DNA from 2 places in the Allobosea sp. BIWAKO-01 genome. Region 2 is predicted to be linked to the other one. Evidence: predicted binding sites of a transcription regulator. Region 2 holds the regulator's gene; the other holds the start of a gene.
What was found. Region 2 encodes PhoB, which activates phosphate uptake and scavenging genes when phosphate is short. Its sites were predicted from a motif close to TGTCATNNANCTGTCAT; they were not measured.

Region 1: the regulator PhoB is predicted to act here: its motif matches at 4,239-4,255, upstream of BIWAKO_RS27075 (Orn/Lys/Arg family decarboxylase).

What each region holds. Positions count from the first base shown of each region.
Region 1 covers NZ_BCQA01000001.1:5,809,835-5,817,808, reverse strand. The annotation lists gene ppk2 (polyphosphate kinase 2) at 234-1,133, shown strand; gene BIWAKO_RS27080 (GNAT family N-acetyltransferase) at 1,238-1,801, opposite strand; gene BIWAKO_RS27075 (Orn/Lys/Arg family decarboxylase) at 1,828-4,197, opposite strand; gene BIWAKO_RS27070 (HAD-IA family hydrolase) at 4,542-5,174, shown strand; gene htpG (molecular chaperone HtpG) at 5,385-7,265, opposite strand; gene katG (catalase/peroxidase HPI) at 7,467-7,974, opposite strand, start outside.
Region 2 covers NZ_BCQA01000001.1:1,660,096-1,668,069, reverse strand. The annotation lists gene pstA (phosphate ABC transporter permease PstA) at 1-69, shown strand, start outside; gene pstB (phosphate ABC transporter ATP-binding protein PstB) at 114-914, shown strand; gene phoU (phosphate signaling complex protein PhoU) at 963-1,682, shown strand; gene phoB (phosphate regulon transcriptional regulator PhoB) at 1,716-2,414, shown strand; gene BIWAKO_RS07670 (YnfA family protein) at 2,519-2,839, opposite strand; gene BIWAKO_RS07665 (TIGR03862 family flavoprotein) at 2,914-4,131, shown strand; gene greA (transcription elongation factor GreA) at 4,141-4,608, opposite strand; gene BIWAKO_RS07650 (DUF1801 domain-containing protein) at 5,205-5,621, shown strand; gene uvrB (excinuclease ABC subunit UvrB) at 5,807-7,974, shown strand, end outside.

The DNA of each region.
Region 1 (7,974 bases), 4.1 Mb from region 2:
ATGCCGTAAACCAGGAATTCTGGCCCGTTCCCCGTACGGCTATGCTCCGCCTGAGAAACCGCAGGGCATGTGGGTCATCGCAGCGTCACTTTAGCCGGCGAGACTGCTGCGGCAGGCGAGGGGCGCACAAGAATTTCGGCTGCGGATGGCGTGGATTTGATCCCCGCAAGACCGCGGTCTCCTGGTGCGTCCGTACCTCATTTGTCAAAACGCATGTCGAAGGTTTGCAGCTCATGACAATCGATCTGGACCGGATCAAAGCGGAGATCGCCGACAGCTTCGACGAGGAGCTGGAGCTGCAGCTTGAGGAGGATCGGCTCAACGAACTTGTCTCCGAGGGGCTGGGCTCAGGAGGTCCGACGCTGGACCGGAAGGTCTATTTCCGGGAGCTGTTCAACCTGCAGCACGAACTCGTGCGGCTTCAGGACTGGATCCAGTACAAGAAGCTCAAGGTTGTCGTGCTCTTCGAAGGGCGCGACTCTGCCGGCAAGGGCGGCGCGATCAAACGCGTCACGCAGCGGCTCAATCCGCGGATCTGCCGTGTCGTGGCGTTGCCGGCGCCGACCGAGCGCGAGCGCCACCAATGGTATTTCCAGCGCTATGTGCCGCATCTGCCGACGGCTGGCGAAATGGTGCTGTTCGACCGCAGCTGGTACAACCGCGCCGGGGTCGAGCGGGTCATGGGGTTCTGCTCGCAGGAAGAGCTGGAGGAGTTCTTCCGCTCCGTTCCGGATTTCGAGCACATGCTGGTGCGCTCCGGCATCATCCTGATCAAATACTGGTTCTCCATCACCGACGAGGAGCAGGAATTCCGCTTCCGCATGCGGATCGCCGATCCACTGAAGCAGTGGAAGCTCTCGCCAATGGACATGGAGAGCCGCGTTCATTGGGAGGACTATACTCGCGCCAAGGAGGAGATGTTCGATCGCACCCACACGGAGCACGCACCGTGGTGGGTGGTTCAGGCGGTCGACAAGAAGCGGGCCCGGCTCAACTGCATCGCACATCTGCTCAGCCAGATACCCTATGAAACCGTGCCGAAGCAGGACATCACCTTGCCGGAGCGGGTGCGCCATCCCGACTACACCCGAAACGCCGTTCCGCCGGAGCTCTACGTCCCGGAGGCCTACTGACGGTCGTCCGTGGGGCGGCTGACCGGAGGATCTGGCCGCGATGCGAGCCGACGGATCGCGGTGGCGGACCGTCGCGGCCCAGCTTGAAACGCCAGGCGCGCAGTTCAGGTCGGCGAGGCCGTGCCGTTTGGCGTCGCCGGCAAGGTGGCGCCAGCGCCGAGCGATCGCTGCACCATGACGCTGTCGGACCATTTGCCATAGCGATAGGCGACGCCCGGCAGCAGACCGACCCTGGCGAACGCGAAGCGCTCGTGCAGGGCAAGCGAGGCAGTGTTCTCGGCGTCGATATAGCCGATCATCTGCCTGAAACCCGCAGCCGCACAGGCGTCGATCAGCGCTTGCATCAGCAGGCGCCCGATCCCCCGTCCGAGATGGTCGTGGTGGACATAGATCGAATGCTTGACGGTGAAGCGATAGGCCGGGCGCTTGCGGAACAGGACGACATAGGCATAGCCGACGATCTCCCCTCCCAAGGTCGCGACCAGATGCGGCAGGCGGCGGTTACGCAGGTTCTTGCGCCGGTCGCGCAGATCGTCCGGCTGCGGCGTGCCGCTGTCCTCGACCCCGGCCTCGATGCCGCGCCGGATATGTCGGCGATAGATTGCCAGCATCGGCTCGACATCGGCGTCGCGCGACGGGCGGATGATGATCGGGATTTCGTTCTGCATGGCGTGTCGCTGCCGGTCCGCTGATCTTAACCCTGGGCCTGTTCGCTCACGACATAGGTGTGGAGCCGCACCCGCCCGGTGGCATCGGTCTCGCGATAGATGCCCTGGATCTCGACATCGAAGCCGGGGAAGGCATTGAAACTCGCCTCGAACATCCTGAGGTAGTCGATCATCGGCTGGGCCCGTGCGGTCAGTCGCTCGCCTGGAACGATCGATGCGATGCCTGGCGGGTAGACGACGAAGGGCGTCGTGGCGATGCGCCCGGCAATGGCGTCGATCGGCAGGTAGTCGACATCGTTGCGCACCAGGCAGCGCGCTGCGTCATGAGGCGACATCGCGATCTCCGGCAGGTGCTCGGGCGAGAACTGCCTGGCCTGCAGTCCGCTGACATCCGCCTCGCGGAAGAACCGGTGCATCTCGCCACAGAGATCGCGCAGCCGGACCCCGCCATAGCGCGAAGGCCGGCGTCGGCAGAACTCGGGAATCGCCTCCTCCAGCAGGGCGTTGTCGTCATGCAGCTTCTTGAAGGCGACGAGGCCGCTGATCAGGGTGCCGGCCTTGCTCGCCTCGACGCCCGGCGTCAGCAGGAAGAGCAGCGAGTTGAGGTCGTTCTTCTCGGCGACGATCCGGTTCTCGCGCAGAAACTGGGCGACGACCGGCGCGGGTATGCCGTGTTCGACATAGCTGCCGGTCGCGCGGTCGAAGCCCGGCGTCAGCAGCGTCAGCTTGTTGGGGTCGGTCATGGCAAAGCCCGGCTCCAGTCCAGGAAAGCCATGCCAGGCCGCCCCCGGCGCGAGCTGCCAATAGGCCGGGTCCAGGGCGAGCTGGTCGGTCGCGACCATCTCCCAGGCGACGTCATGGACCGCACCCTGCCGCGATGCATCGGGAATCGTCACCCGGTCGGGCACGAAGGGCTCGAAGAACCAGCGCCGCTCGGGCCGCGCTTCCTTCTCCTCGAATTCGCGCCGGACGGCCCGGATCTTCTTGCGCAGCTCGATTCCGAGCTTGATCGTATCGTCCCAGAGCACTTCGCCGGAGCGCCCCTTCATCATCTGCGCGCCGACATCCAGCGAGGCGAACAGCGGATAGAAGGGCGAGGTCGAGGCATATTGCATGAAGCTCTCATTGAAGCGTCGATGCTCGACCCGGCGCTTCTGCCCCCGGATGTGCCTGTCCTTGATATGGATCTGCGAGGCCTGGGAGAAGCTCGCCAGTTGCTTGTGCGTCGATTGCGTCGCGATGATGCCGGGCGCGTCAGGCCCGAGATCGGAGAGCCCCATCGCGAAGCGCCCGGCATAGAGCGGGTGGAACTTCATGAATCCGGCCCAGGCCTCGTCGAAGAGGATGTAATCGCAGAGATGACCGATGCGCTGCAGGATCATCTCGGCGCTGTGGATCGAGCCGTCATAGGTGCATTGCTCGACCACGGCGACGCGGAACGGGCGCGGCTTCTGCCAGGCATCCCGATCCGTGACCAGCGGATGCGTCCTGATGCGCTCGCGCAGCGCTGCCTCGTCGAATGTGTCCCAGCGCATCGGCCCGATCAGACCCCAGGCGTTGCGGACGGTGGGAACATAGACCGGGATCCCGCCGCCGATGAGCAGGGCGCCATGATGGGCGGCCTTGTGGTTGTTACGGTCGAAGAGCACGAGGTCGCCATCCGTGACCAGTGCCGCGAGCGCGACCTTGTTGGAGGTCGAGGTGCCGTTGAGGACGAAATAGGTCTTCTCGGCGCCGAAAATCTGGGCGGCTTCCTTCTGCGCTTTCAGCGCGGGCCCCTCATGGGTCAGCAGGTCGCCGAGATCGAGCACCGAATTGTCGAGGTCGTCGCGGAAGACCGCCTCGCCGAGATGCTCCATGAAAACGCGCCCGATCGGACTGCGGCTGTAGAAGACGCCGCCATTATGACCGGGGCAGGTCCACAGGTGATTGCCCTCTTCGGCATAGTCGACGAGCGCACCGAAAAATGGCGTTTTCAGCGTCTCGGCATATTGCTTGAGGCGGCTGATAAGGCTCTTGGCGATGAAGGGCGGTGTTTCCTCCGACAGGAATATATAGCCGTCGATGAAGTCGAGCACCTCGACCGGCACGTCCTCGAAGCGCTTGCGGCGGATCAGCAGGATGATCGGGAAGTCGAGCCCGCGGCGGCGCATCAGGTTGATCAGATGCGCCGTCTTGCCTTCCAGCCCCTTCTTGCCCCAATCGACCACCATGCAGCCGATGGCTGCATCGGTCTGGACCGCGATCTCGGCATCTTCCAACTTGCGCGCCTTGACGACCTCGAAGCCGGAGCGCTCGATCTCGTCGACGATCTGGTTGAACCGGATCCCCTCGAGATCCTCAGCGTCGAAGTTCGGCGTCGCGAACAGGAAGGTGAAGCGCCTGAAGTAATCCATGCCGGCCCCGTCGGTTCGAGCAGCGATATGTCGGTGGGTTCATGACCGTCGGACGACTTTTCGCCAGACTATGTCACAACCATGCATCCGGCGAAGAGATCCGGCGGTGTCGCCACTTTCCGTTCTCGGTCATTCGAGCTTCCGCTGCTGGACCGCGCCCACGGCTGACCTCGGTCACTCCATCGAAACCGGACTTTCCGAAATTGGCGCTGTGATCCGCGCTTGCGACGCGCTATCGGGCCAGCAGCATCTCACTCGCAAGCGACATCTCATTCAAATGAATGTCCTCAACCGCTGTCGATCAGGGTATCGCCGGCACACCGCTCACAGGTTCGACTCCGGCCATGCCTCGCTACGCGCTCGCCATCTTCGATTTCGACGGAACGCTGGCCGATAGTTTTCCGTGGTTCTGTTCGGTGCTGAACGAGACCGCCCGGCGATTTGGCTTCCGCGAGGTCCAGGAGCAGGAGAGGGACAATCTGCGGGCTCTGGGCAGCCGCGAGATCGTGGCCCATCTCGGGGTTCCCCTGTGGAAGCTCCCGGCGATCGCCGCGCATATGCGCCAGCTCAACGCGCAGAGTCAGGGCGAGGTTCGCCTCTTCGACGGGGTTGAACAGGCGCTCGCAAATCTCGCCCGTCATGGCATCCGGATCGCCGTCGTCAGCTCCAATGCGGAGGAGACGATCCGGCGGACGCTGGGCCGGGCCGCGGACCATGTCAGCGCCTTCGATTGCGGCGCCTCGCTCTGGGGAAAAAGCGCCAAGTTCAAGGCTGTAGCGAAGCGGCTTGGCATCCCGCGCGAGCGCGCGATTGCGATCGGCGATGAGCTTCGCGACATCGAGGCTGCCCGCAAGGCCGGGATGGCCTGCGGGGCGGTGACCTTCGGCTACAACGCCCCTGCTGCGCTGCTCGCGCAATGGCCGGATCTGGTGTTCACGGATTTCGCCGATCTGCAGGCTCAACTGACCAGCGGCTGAGGCTCATGCCTGCCCGTGAGGGCAGGTCGATCCAGGCGATTCAAAGTCTTAGAATTATCGGGCAATGCCTTGATTTTGCGCCTAAAAGACCGCTTTCCGTGGCCGGTTTGGCCCCCGCCGGAAACGGTGGTCTCGGACGCGTAGTCGGCACGTTCGTCTGGAGCCGAGAGGGCGTGCGCGCCGGACCGGCACGCACGCTGCATTCGGTCTCTACGAGGCTGCGAGGCCAAGCGCGACCAGCCGACCCAGGCGCTCGGAGAACGCCCTGGCATCGGTGGGACGCTCTCCGTCGAGCACGCGGGCGGTGTCGAGCAGGAGGTTCGCGACATCGCTGCGCACGGCCTCGTTCTGCACGCCGGCCAGTCCCTGGATCATCGCGTGGCGCGGATTGACCTCGAGGATCGGCTTGCTGGCGCGCTCGATGCGCCCGCCCGCGGTCAAGAGCCGCTCGAACTGGCGATCAGGACCGTCTTCCGCCGCGACCAGGCAGACCGCGCTGTCGGTCAGCCGGTCGGAGGCCCTGACATCGGCGATCTGGTCCGCGAGAACCTCCTTCATCGCTACGAGCAGGGCCTGCACCGCCTCGCTCGTCTCGGCAGAGGGCGCCGTCGCGTTGTCGAGAAGCGGGATCAGGCTGAGATCGGCAGCACCCTGCGTCACCGACTTGAAGGGCTTGCCCTCGAATTCCGGCGCTCCCGAGACCCAGAAGCTGTCGACGGGGTCGCTGAGCAGCAGCACCTCGATGCCACGCGCCCGAAAACCTTCGAGTTGCGGGGAATTCGCGATCCGCTCTGCGTCGTCGCCGGCGATATAGTAGATCGCCGTCTGGTTCTCCCTGAGCGCCCCGACATAGTCCTTCAGGCTACGCCGGCCGTCGCTTGCGGCCGTCGTCTTGAAGCGGGCGAGCCCGAGCAACTGGGCGCGGCGCTCGAAATCCTCGTAGATCCCTTCCTTGATGACCGCGCCGAAATTCTCCCAGATCCTGGCGAAGGTATCGCCGTCCTGTTCGGCGAGCTTTGACAGCTCGGAGAGAACGCGGCTGGTGACGCCCTTCTTGATCGCGCTCAGCAGCGGGCTGTCCTGGATCATCTCGCGCGAGACGTTCAGCGGCAGATCGGCGGTGTCGACGATGCCGCGCACGAAGCGCAGATAGCGCGGCAGGAACTCAGCCTCGTCGGTGATGAAGACGCGCTTCACATAGAGCTTGATACGGCCCTTGCGATCGGCGTCGAACAGGTCGAAGGGACGCCCGCCTGGCACGAAGAGTAGCGCGGTGTATTCGTGGCGGCCCTCGGCCCGGAAATGGATCGTCGCGGCCGGCTCGTCATATTGCGCGGCGACGCTGCGATAGAAATCCGTGTAGTCCTGCGTGCTGATCTCGCTCTTGGGCTTGGCCCACAGCGCCGCGCCGTCGGCCAGCGTGGTTGCCTCCGCGCCCGGCTTCTCGATCAGCGAGATCGGTACCGGCACATGGCCGGATTGTTCCCTGACGATGCGCTCCAGCGTCCAGCGCTCGGCATAGGATTTGGCATCCTCCATCAGATGCAGCGTCACGCGCGTGCCGCGCACAGGGGCATCATCCAGCGCGACCGGGGCGACGGTGAATTCGCCCTTGCCGTCCGATGACCAGAGCCAGGCCTCGTCGCTGCCGGCGCGGCGGCTGGCGACCTCGACCTTGTCGGCGACCATGAAGGCCGAGTAGAAGCCGACGCCGAACTGGCCGATGAGCTGTGCGCCTTCCTTGCCCTCGGCGGTCGCGATGCGCTCCATGAAGCCGCGGGTACCGGAGCGGGCGATGGTGCCGAGCGCCTCGATCATCTCGTCGCGGCTCATGCCGATGCCGTTATCGGCGATGACGAGCGTGCCGGCCTCCGGATCGGCCGCGATCGTGATCGCGAGCTTCAGATCGTCGCCGAGAAGCTCCGGCCTGGCGATGGCCTCGTAGCGCAGCTTCTCGCTGGCGTCGGCGGCGTTGGAAATCAGCTCCCGCAGGAAGACGTCCCGGTCCGAATAGACCGAATGCACCATCATATGGAGCAGGCGGGAGACATCGGCTTCGAAGCTGCGGCTTTCGGCTGTCTGGGTTGTCATGGCTGCATGCTGTCTGGCTGGGGAACGCGGCCCATCAGATGGCCGGAATAGCCGGATCTTGCAAGATGGGGCAGGGGCCATCGACGTCAGGGGCGTCGGGCTCTCGCTGACCCCTGGCCGGAAGCCGAGCCTGGCTCACGGGCAAGGACAGAGCTTCAGCGGCTGCCCGGGGGCGGCCGCTGAAGGTATTATTCGTCTGGATCAGACCAGATCGAAGCGATCGAGATTCGTCACCTTGGTCCAGGCTGCAACGAAGTCCTTCACGAACTTCGCCTGCGCGTCCGAGCTGGCATAGACCTCGGCCAGCGCACGCAGCACCGAGTTCGACCCGAACACGAGGTCGACGCGGGTGCCCGTCCATTTCGGTGCGCCGCTCTTGCGGTCGGTGCCCTCGAACACGTCCTTGGACTCAGGGCTCGCCTTCCATTGCGTGCCCATGTCCAGCAGGTTGACGAAGAAGTCGTTCGTCAACGCGCCGGGACGGTCGGTCAGGACGCCGTGGCTCGTGCCGTCGACATTGATGTTGATCGCGCGCAGTCCACCGACCAGCACGGTCATCTCGGGCGCGGTCAGCGTCAGCAGCTGCGCCTTGTCGATCAGGGCCACCTCGGCCGGCACCTTGAGGGCCGCCTTCTGGTAGTTGCGGAAGCCGTCCGCCAGCGGCTCCATGACGTTGAAGGCATGGATGTCCGTCTGCCCCTGCGAGGCA
Region 2 (7,974 bases):
CTGATCATCACCGTCTCGATCCTGTGCCTCTCGCTTATCGCCCGCCGCATCGTGCGGGGCGGCAAATGAACGGCCTTAAACCCTCGTCGCGTTCGATCTGAAGGAACAAGTCGATGCTTTCGACGCTGGAACTGAGCCCGCAAGCGCTTGATGCCGAGGCCCCCGTCCGGATCGCGGTCAAGAACCTCGATTTCTACTACGGTGAGCACAAGGCGCTGAAGAACATCAATCTCGACTTCCGGGACCGCCATGTCACGGCCCTGATCGGACCGTCGGGCTGCGGCAAGTCGACCCTGCTGCGCATCTTCAACCGGATCTACTCGCTTTATCCCGAGCAGCGCGCCACCGGCGAGATCCTGCTCGACGGCCGCAACGTCATCAGCAACGATATCGATGTGAACGAGCTGCGCTCGCGCGTCGGCATGGTGTTCCAGAAGCCAACGCCCTTCCCGATGTCGATCTACGACAATGTCGCATTCGGCATCCGCCTCTACGAGAAGCCGCCGAAATCCGAGCTCGATGATCGCGTCGAAGGGGCTCTGCGCCGCTCCGCGCTCTGGGACGAGGTCAAGGACAAGCTGAAGACCTCCGGCATGGGCCTGTCCGGCGGCCAGCAGCAGCGCCTCTGCATTGCGCGCACCATTGCCCAGAAGCCGGAAGTCATCCTGTTCGATGAGCCGACCTCGGCACTCGATCCGATCTCGACCGGCAAGATCGAGGACCTGCTCGAGCAGCTCAAGACCGACTTCACCATCGTCATCGTCACCCACAACATGCAGCAGGCGGCGCGCATCTCGCAGTACACCGCCTTCATGTATCTCGGCGAGGTGATCGAATTCGACGCCACCAACACCATCTTCATGAACCCGCACAAGAAGCAGACGCAGGATTACGTCACCGGCCGCTTCGGCTGAACCGGCGCCCAGCCTTCCAACTGCTTTGCCGACAAAGGATACGCCGCGATGACTGATCACATCGTCCGCTCTTATGATGCCGATCTCGAGGGGATCCGCCGCAGCCTGGCCGAGATGGGGGGCATGTCGGAGCGCATGCTCGGCGATTCGACGGTCGCCCTGGTGCGCCGGGATACCGGGCTGGCACAGAAGGTCATCAGCGCCGACCAGCGCCTCGACAATCTGCAGCGCGAGGTCGAGGAGAAGGCGGTGCTCACCATCGCCCGGCGCCAGCCGCTCGCCAACGATCTGCGCGAGCTGATCTCGGCCATCCGCATCGCCGCCGATATCGAGCGCGTCGGCGATCTCGCCAAGAACATCGCCAAGCGCGCAGTCGCCATCTCCGGCCAGTTCCAGCCGCCGTCGCGCGCGGTCGTCGGCCTCGAGCATATGAGCCGCCTGGTTCAGGCCCAGCTCAAGGACGTGCTCGACGCTTACGCCGTCAGCAACGAGCAGAAGGCCATGGAGGTCTGGCGCCGCGACGACGAGATCGACGCGCTCTATACCTCGCTCTTCCGCGAGCTGCTTACCTATATGATGGAAGACCCGCGCAACATCACCTTCTGCACGCATCTCCTGTTCTGCGCCAAGAATGTCGAGCGCATCGGCGACCACACCACCAACATCGCCGAGACGATCCACTATCTCGTTACGGGCGAAGCCTTGGACGCAGCCCGTCCGAAGCTCGACACGACCAATATCCTTCTGGACGCCGCCACCGGTGAGTGACCGGCGCCCGACACCTTTGGGACCGAGTGAGACATGCCTGCACGCATCCTGATCGTTGAGGACGAAGAGCCGCTGACCCTGCTGCTGCGCTACAATCTCGAGGCCGAAGGCTTCGAGGTCGATAGCGTCGCGCGGGGCGACGATGCCGAGCTGCATCTGCGCGATCATACGCCGGACCTCGTGCTGCTCGACTGGATGCTGCCGGGTCTTTCCGGCATCGAGCTCTGCCGGCGGCTGCGGACTCGTCGCGATACCGAGCGGGTGCCGATCATCATGCTCACCGCCCGCGGCGAGGAGACCGAGCGTGTGCGCGGCCTCGCCACCGGGGCCGACGACTATGTCGTCAAGCCGTTCTCGCTGCCCGAGCTGATCGCTCGCATCCAGGCGCTGCTGCGCCGCGCCAAGCCGGGTCATGTCGCCGGCCTGCTGGCTGCCGGCGATCTCGAGCTCGACCGCACCACCCGCCGTGTCCGCCGCTCAGGGAGCGAGCTGCATCTCGGCCCGACCGAGTTCCGCCTGCTCGAGTTCCTGATGCAGGCGCCGGGGCGGGTCTATTCCCGGGCCCAGCTGCTCGACGCGGTCTGGGGCCGCGACGTCTATATCGACGAACGCACCGTCGACGTCCATGTTGGCCGGCTGCGCAAGGCGATCACCCCTGACAACGCCAAGGATCCGCTGCGGACCGTTCGCGGTGCCGGCTACGCCTTCGACGAGACCTTTGCGCGGAGCTGAGACTTGGATCATCGGGTCGGATATCGAATCCGGTCCGATGATCTGATTTTCTATGGCTGCATAGGCTTTCCAGAAAACCGCAATCCACTTTTCGGGCCGATGCCCTAGCGCGGCCCTGCGATGATGATCGCGGCGCCGGCGAGGCAGATCAGCCCGCCGGCAATGTCCCAGCGGTCGGGGCGAAAGCCTTCCACGGCCCAGAGCCAGACGAGCGAACTGACGATGTAAACGCCGCCATAGGCGGCATAGGCCCGTCCGGCGGCTTCGCTCTCCGCCAGGGTCAATAACCAGGCGAACAGGGCGAGCGACACCAGTCCGGGCACGAGCCACCAGACCGGCTTGCCGAGCCGGAGCCAGCCCCAGAACGCGAAACAGCCGGCGATTTCGAGAATGGCTGCGCCGAGATAGGCGGCGATGGTCGGCATGGTTCGTCCCTGTCGGTCGCCCTTGAGGGCGGATCACCCTTGACCGCAGGGCGCGCTGACGGCAAGCCAGACCGATGCCAGCACACCACATTGCCATCATCGGAGCAGGACCCTCCGGGCTGATCGCGGCAGAGCGCCTCGCGGCAGCCGGGGACACCGTCACGATCTACGATCGCATGCCCTCGCCGGCCCGCAAATTCCTGCTGGCCGGGCGCGGCGGATTGAACCTTACCCATTCCGAGCCGCTCGACCGCTTCCTGCCCCGCTATCGCGATGCGCAAGCCTGGCTGGAGCCAGCCATTCGCGCCTTCCCGCCACGAGCCCTGCGCGACTGGGCCGATGCGCTCGGGCAGGATACGTTTGTCGGCAGCAGCGGGCGCGTCTTCCCGCGCGCCATGAAGGCCTCGCCCTTGCTGCGGGCATGGCTGCGCCGGCTCGAAGGACTCGGTGTCAGCTTCGCGCCTGGTCATCGCTGGACCGGCTGGAGCGAGGCGGGTGCTCTGACGTTCCGGAGCCGCGATGGTGCCGATGTCGAGGCGCAGCCGGACGCGACGCTGCTCGCGCTCGGCGGCGCGAGCTGGCCACGGCTGGGTTCGGATGGTGGCTGGGCACCCTTGCTGGCGGCGCGCGGGGTTGCGATTGCGCCGCTGCGCCCGGCCAATGGCGGCTTCACGGTCGATTGGTCCCAGACCATGCGAGAGCGTTTTGCTGGAGTACCGTTGAAGCGCATCGTCCTGAGCTTCGGCGGCCAATCCGTGCCCGGCGAGGCGATGATCGATGCGTCGGGTCTGGAAGGCGGCGCGGTCTATGCACTTTCTGCCCCGATCCGCGAGACGATCCTGCGCGAGGGCAGGGCGGTCATCACCATCGATCTGCGGCCCGATCACGAGGCAGCGCTGCTGGTCCAGCGCCTCGCGCATCGTCGCAAAGGCGTGACGCTGAGCAATCATCTGCGCAAGGCTGCAGGCCTTGCTCCATCCGCGATTGCGCTGCTGCGCGAAGCGGCGAAGGGGCCCCTCCCCGAAGACGCGGAGAGGCTGGCCGCACTCATCAAGGCCGCGCCTCTGGTACTGACCGGTCTCAGGCCGATCGAGCGGGCGATCTCCACCGCCGGTGGCGTCGCCCCCGCCGAGATCGAGGAAGGCTTCATGCTGAATCGCTTGCCCGGTACCTTTGCCGCAGGCGAGATGCTGGATTGGGAGGCGCCGACCGGCGGCTATCTGCTGCAAGCCTGTTTCGCGACCGGAGTCGCAGCTGCAGCAGGGATTCAGGCCTGGCTCGCCCGAAGCTGAACGATCGCCTCAGGCGATCGTGATGATCTCGACCGCCTCTGTGCCGATGCTGACGCTCTCGCCAATGCCCTTGCCCATCAGCGCACTCGCCAACGGCGCGACATAGGGCAGCGTTCCGTGTGCCGGATCGGCCTCGTCCTCGCCGACCAGCCGCCAGTTCTGCGTGCGCCCGTCAGCCCGGCGGATCGTCACTGTCGAGCCGAAGCGGACGATGTCGTGCCTTTCCTGCGCAGGGGCCAGCTTGGCGCTGGCGCGTCGCGCCGTCCAGTAGCGGAACTCGCGTCGCGTCTGAGCGATCTCGGAGCGGTCGCCTCCGGCCAGCGCCGCCGCGTGTTCGTCATGCCAGCGCGCCAGCTGGGCCTCGATCTGTGCGAGCCCCTCAGGCGTCACGAGGTTTGGGTGCGGCGAGACCGGCCGGTCCGGCAGCTCGTCCAGGGTCCCTCTTTCCTCGGCTTCCTTGACGAAGGCGCGAGTCATTCTGGCCTCCTCCTATTGATCTCGGCAAATCCGGCGAACCGGACCAGAGTTTTCAGTGTTACGTCCTCACGACTGCTTGCGATGCAGCGCCAAACCGATGCCGGAATTTGAAGCGGCGATCACTTGGAGATGGGGATCAGGCACTGCCGAAGACAAGACCCGAACAATCTACACCCCCGTGTCCGCCCGCACCATCGAGAGCAGAACCATCGTGGGCTGCCGCTGGCCCGGGATCATGAGCGCAGTCTCGCTCCCCTGAAGGGTGCCGCCGATACCGGAAGAGCGCCGCGCTTGCGTCGGGCATTCCATCGCGGCCACGCTGATACTGAGTTGCGAGACCCGAAGGCGATCGTCCGGGAGACGGGTGGGCAACGGCGATCGTTGCGCGCGAATGCCTCGATTGACTGACGCATAGCCCAATGATTATGAATGCAGATCAATAGCCGTGGAGTTATGCATTTTGATCCCGTGCATCCGCACCGTGCTCTTCAAAACGTTGCCGGGTTCAGCTGGCCTCTTCGAGAGGTCGCGCTGCGATCTCGAGCAGACGGTTGGCCCGATCCCAGACGCGAGAGTTCCGGAGAGAAGGGAAGATCATGAGCCAGAGCGAGTCCCGGAACGAAAACTCCCCGTCTCGGATGATCGACGAGCGGATCACAGCGCTGGGCGATTGGCGAGGCAAGATGCTCTCCCAGCTCCGGGCATGGATCAGGCAAGCCGATCCCGAGGTGCTCGAGGAGTGGAAATGGCGAGGGGTTCCAGTGTGGTCCCACGACGGATTGATCTGCACTGGGGAGACCTACAAGAGCGTCGTCAAAATGACCTTTGCCAAGGGGGCCTCACTCGACGACCCATCGGGCCTCTTCAATTCCAGTCTGGATGGCAACACTAGGCGTGCCATCGACATCCACGAGGGTGAGACGATTGACGAAGGGGCATTGAAGGCTCTCATTCGCGCAGCCGTGACCCTCAACACGTCCGGCGGCCGCGGCAAGACCAAGTCGCGCAGATAAGTCTCGCTCCGTCTCGAGATGCGCCGGCGCGCAACGAAGGCCTGGACTTCCGTCGCGCCCGCCCCGGGACTGCTTCAATCTGGGTGTGCTCGGCACGATAAGCTCCTGTCACCTGCTGTCAGCTATCCGCCTGCTGCGACGGCGTACCCCTCGCGCTCCGACCGGTTTCGCCCCATATTGCCGCCATGCCGAAAAGCTCCGACACGACCGCCAAGGCTAAGCCTGCAAAGAAGCCCGCCTCCGCGCGCACGCCGAACTCCAAGGCTACCAAGCCCGAGTTGAAGCCGCTCGAGGGCTATCTCGCCGATCTGCTCAATCCCGCGATCAACCGCGGCAGGGCGGTCCCGGGCGGCGCTTCCGGTTTCAGCGATCAGCCGCAGGCCGGTTATGGCGAGCCGCGCCCCGGCGACACCAAGCTCAAGAAGAAGCCGAAGAAGAACGACGCGGCCTCCGCCTTCGGCGAGGCCGAGGGCGAGACCGCGGCCTCCCTCACCGCACATTCGCTGCAGCATCTGCTCGAGTCCGGCAGCCCCTTCATCGATCCAGGCAAGCCCTGGACGCCGCACCGCCCGGCCCGTCCGGACAAATCCGAGGGCGGCATCGCCTTCCGCATGCAGTCGGATTTCGAGCCTGCGGGGGACCAGCCGACCGCGATCGCCGATCTCGTCGACGGCGTCGCACGGCAGGAGCGCGACCAGGTCCTGCTCGGCGTCACCGGCTCCGGCAAGACCTTCACGATGGCCAAGGTGATCGAGGAGACGCAGCGCCCGGCATTGATCCTCGCTCCGAACAAGACGCTGGCTGCACAGCTCTACGGTGAGTTCAAGAGCTTCTTCCCCGACAACGCGGTCGAGTATTTCGTCTCCTACTACGATTACTACCAGCCGGAGGCCTACGTCCCGCGCTCGGACACGTTTATCGAGAAGGAATCCTCGATCAACGAGCAGATCGACCGCATGCGCCACTCGGCCACGCGTTCGCTGCTGGAGCGCGACGACGTCATCATCGTGGCCAGCGTATCCTGCATCTACGGTATCGGCTCGGTCGAGACCTATACGGCGATGACCTTCGCCATCAAGCTCGGCGAGCGCATCGAGCAGCGCCAGCTCATCGCCGATCTCGTCGCCCTGCAATACAAGCGCACGCTCGGTGATTTCGCCCGCGGCACCTTTCGCGTGCGGGGCGATGTCATCGAGCTGTTTCCGGCCCACTATGAGGACCGAGCCTGGCGCATCGGCCTGTTCGGCGACGAGGTCGAGAGCATCTCGGAATTCGATCCGCTGACCGGTCAGAAGACGGCCGACCTCGAATTCGTGAAAGTCTACGGCAATTCGCACTACACCACGCCGCGCCCGACGCTGACGCAGGCGGTCAAGTCGATCAAGGAGGAGCTCAAGGCCCGCCTTGAGGAACTCAATCGCATGGGGCGCTATCTCGAGGCGCAGCGGCTCGACCAGCGCTGCACCTTCGACATCGAGATGATCGAGTCGACCGGCTCCTGCAACGGCATCGAGAACTATTCGCGCTATCTCACCGGCCGCAAGCCGGGCGAGCCGCCGCCGACCCTGTTCGAGTACCTGCCCGACAATGCGCTGGTTTTCACTGATGAGAGCCACGTCACCGTGCCGCAGATCGGCGGCATGTACCGGGGCGACTTCCGCCGCAAGGCGACATTGGCCGAATACGGCTTCCGCTTGCCGTCCTGCATGGACAACCGGCCGCTGCGCTTCGAGGAATGGGACGCGATGCGCCCGCAATCGGTGCATGTCTCGGCGACGCCCGGCGGCTGGGAGATGGACCGCACCGGCGGTGTCTTTACCGAGCAGGTCATCCGTCCGACCGGGCTGATCGACCCACCGGTCGAGGTCCGCCCCGCCAAGCACCAGGTTGCCGACCTGCTCGATGAGATCAAGGAGGTCACCGAGAAGGGCTACCGCAGCCTCGTCACCGTGCTGACCAAGCGCATGGCCGAGGACCTGACCGAATACCTCCACGAGAACGGCGTGCGCGTGCGCTACATGCACTCAGACATCGACACGATCGAGCGCATCGAGATCCTGCGCGATCTCCGCCTCGGCGCTTTCGACGTGCTGGTCGGCATCAACCTGCTTCGCGAAGGCCTGGACATTCCGGAATGCGGCTTCGTCGCCATTCTCGACGCCGACAAGGAAGGCTTTCTGCGCTCCGAGACCTCGTTGATCCAGACCATCGGCCGCGCCGCCCGCAATGTCGACGGCAAGGTCATCCTCTATGCCGACCACATCACCGGCTCGATGGAGCGCGCGATGGCGGAAACCAATCGCCGCCGCGAGAAGCAGGAGGCCTATAACCTCGCGAACGGCATCACGCCGCA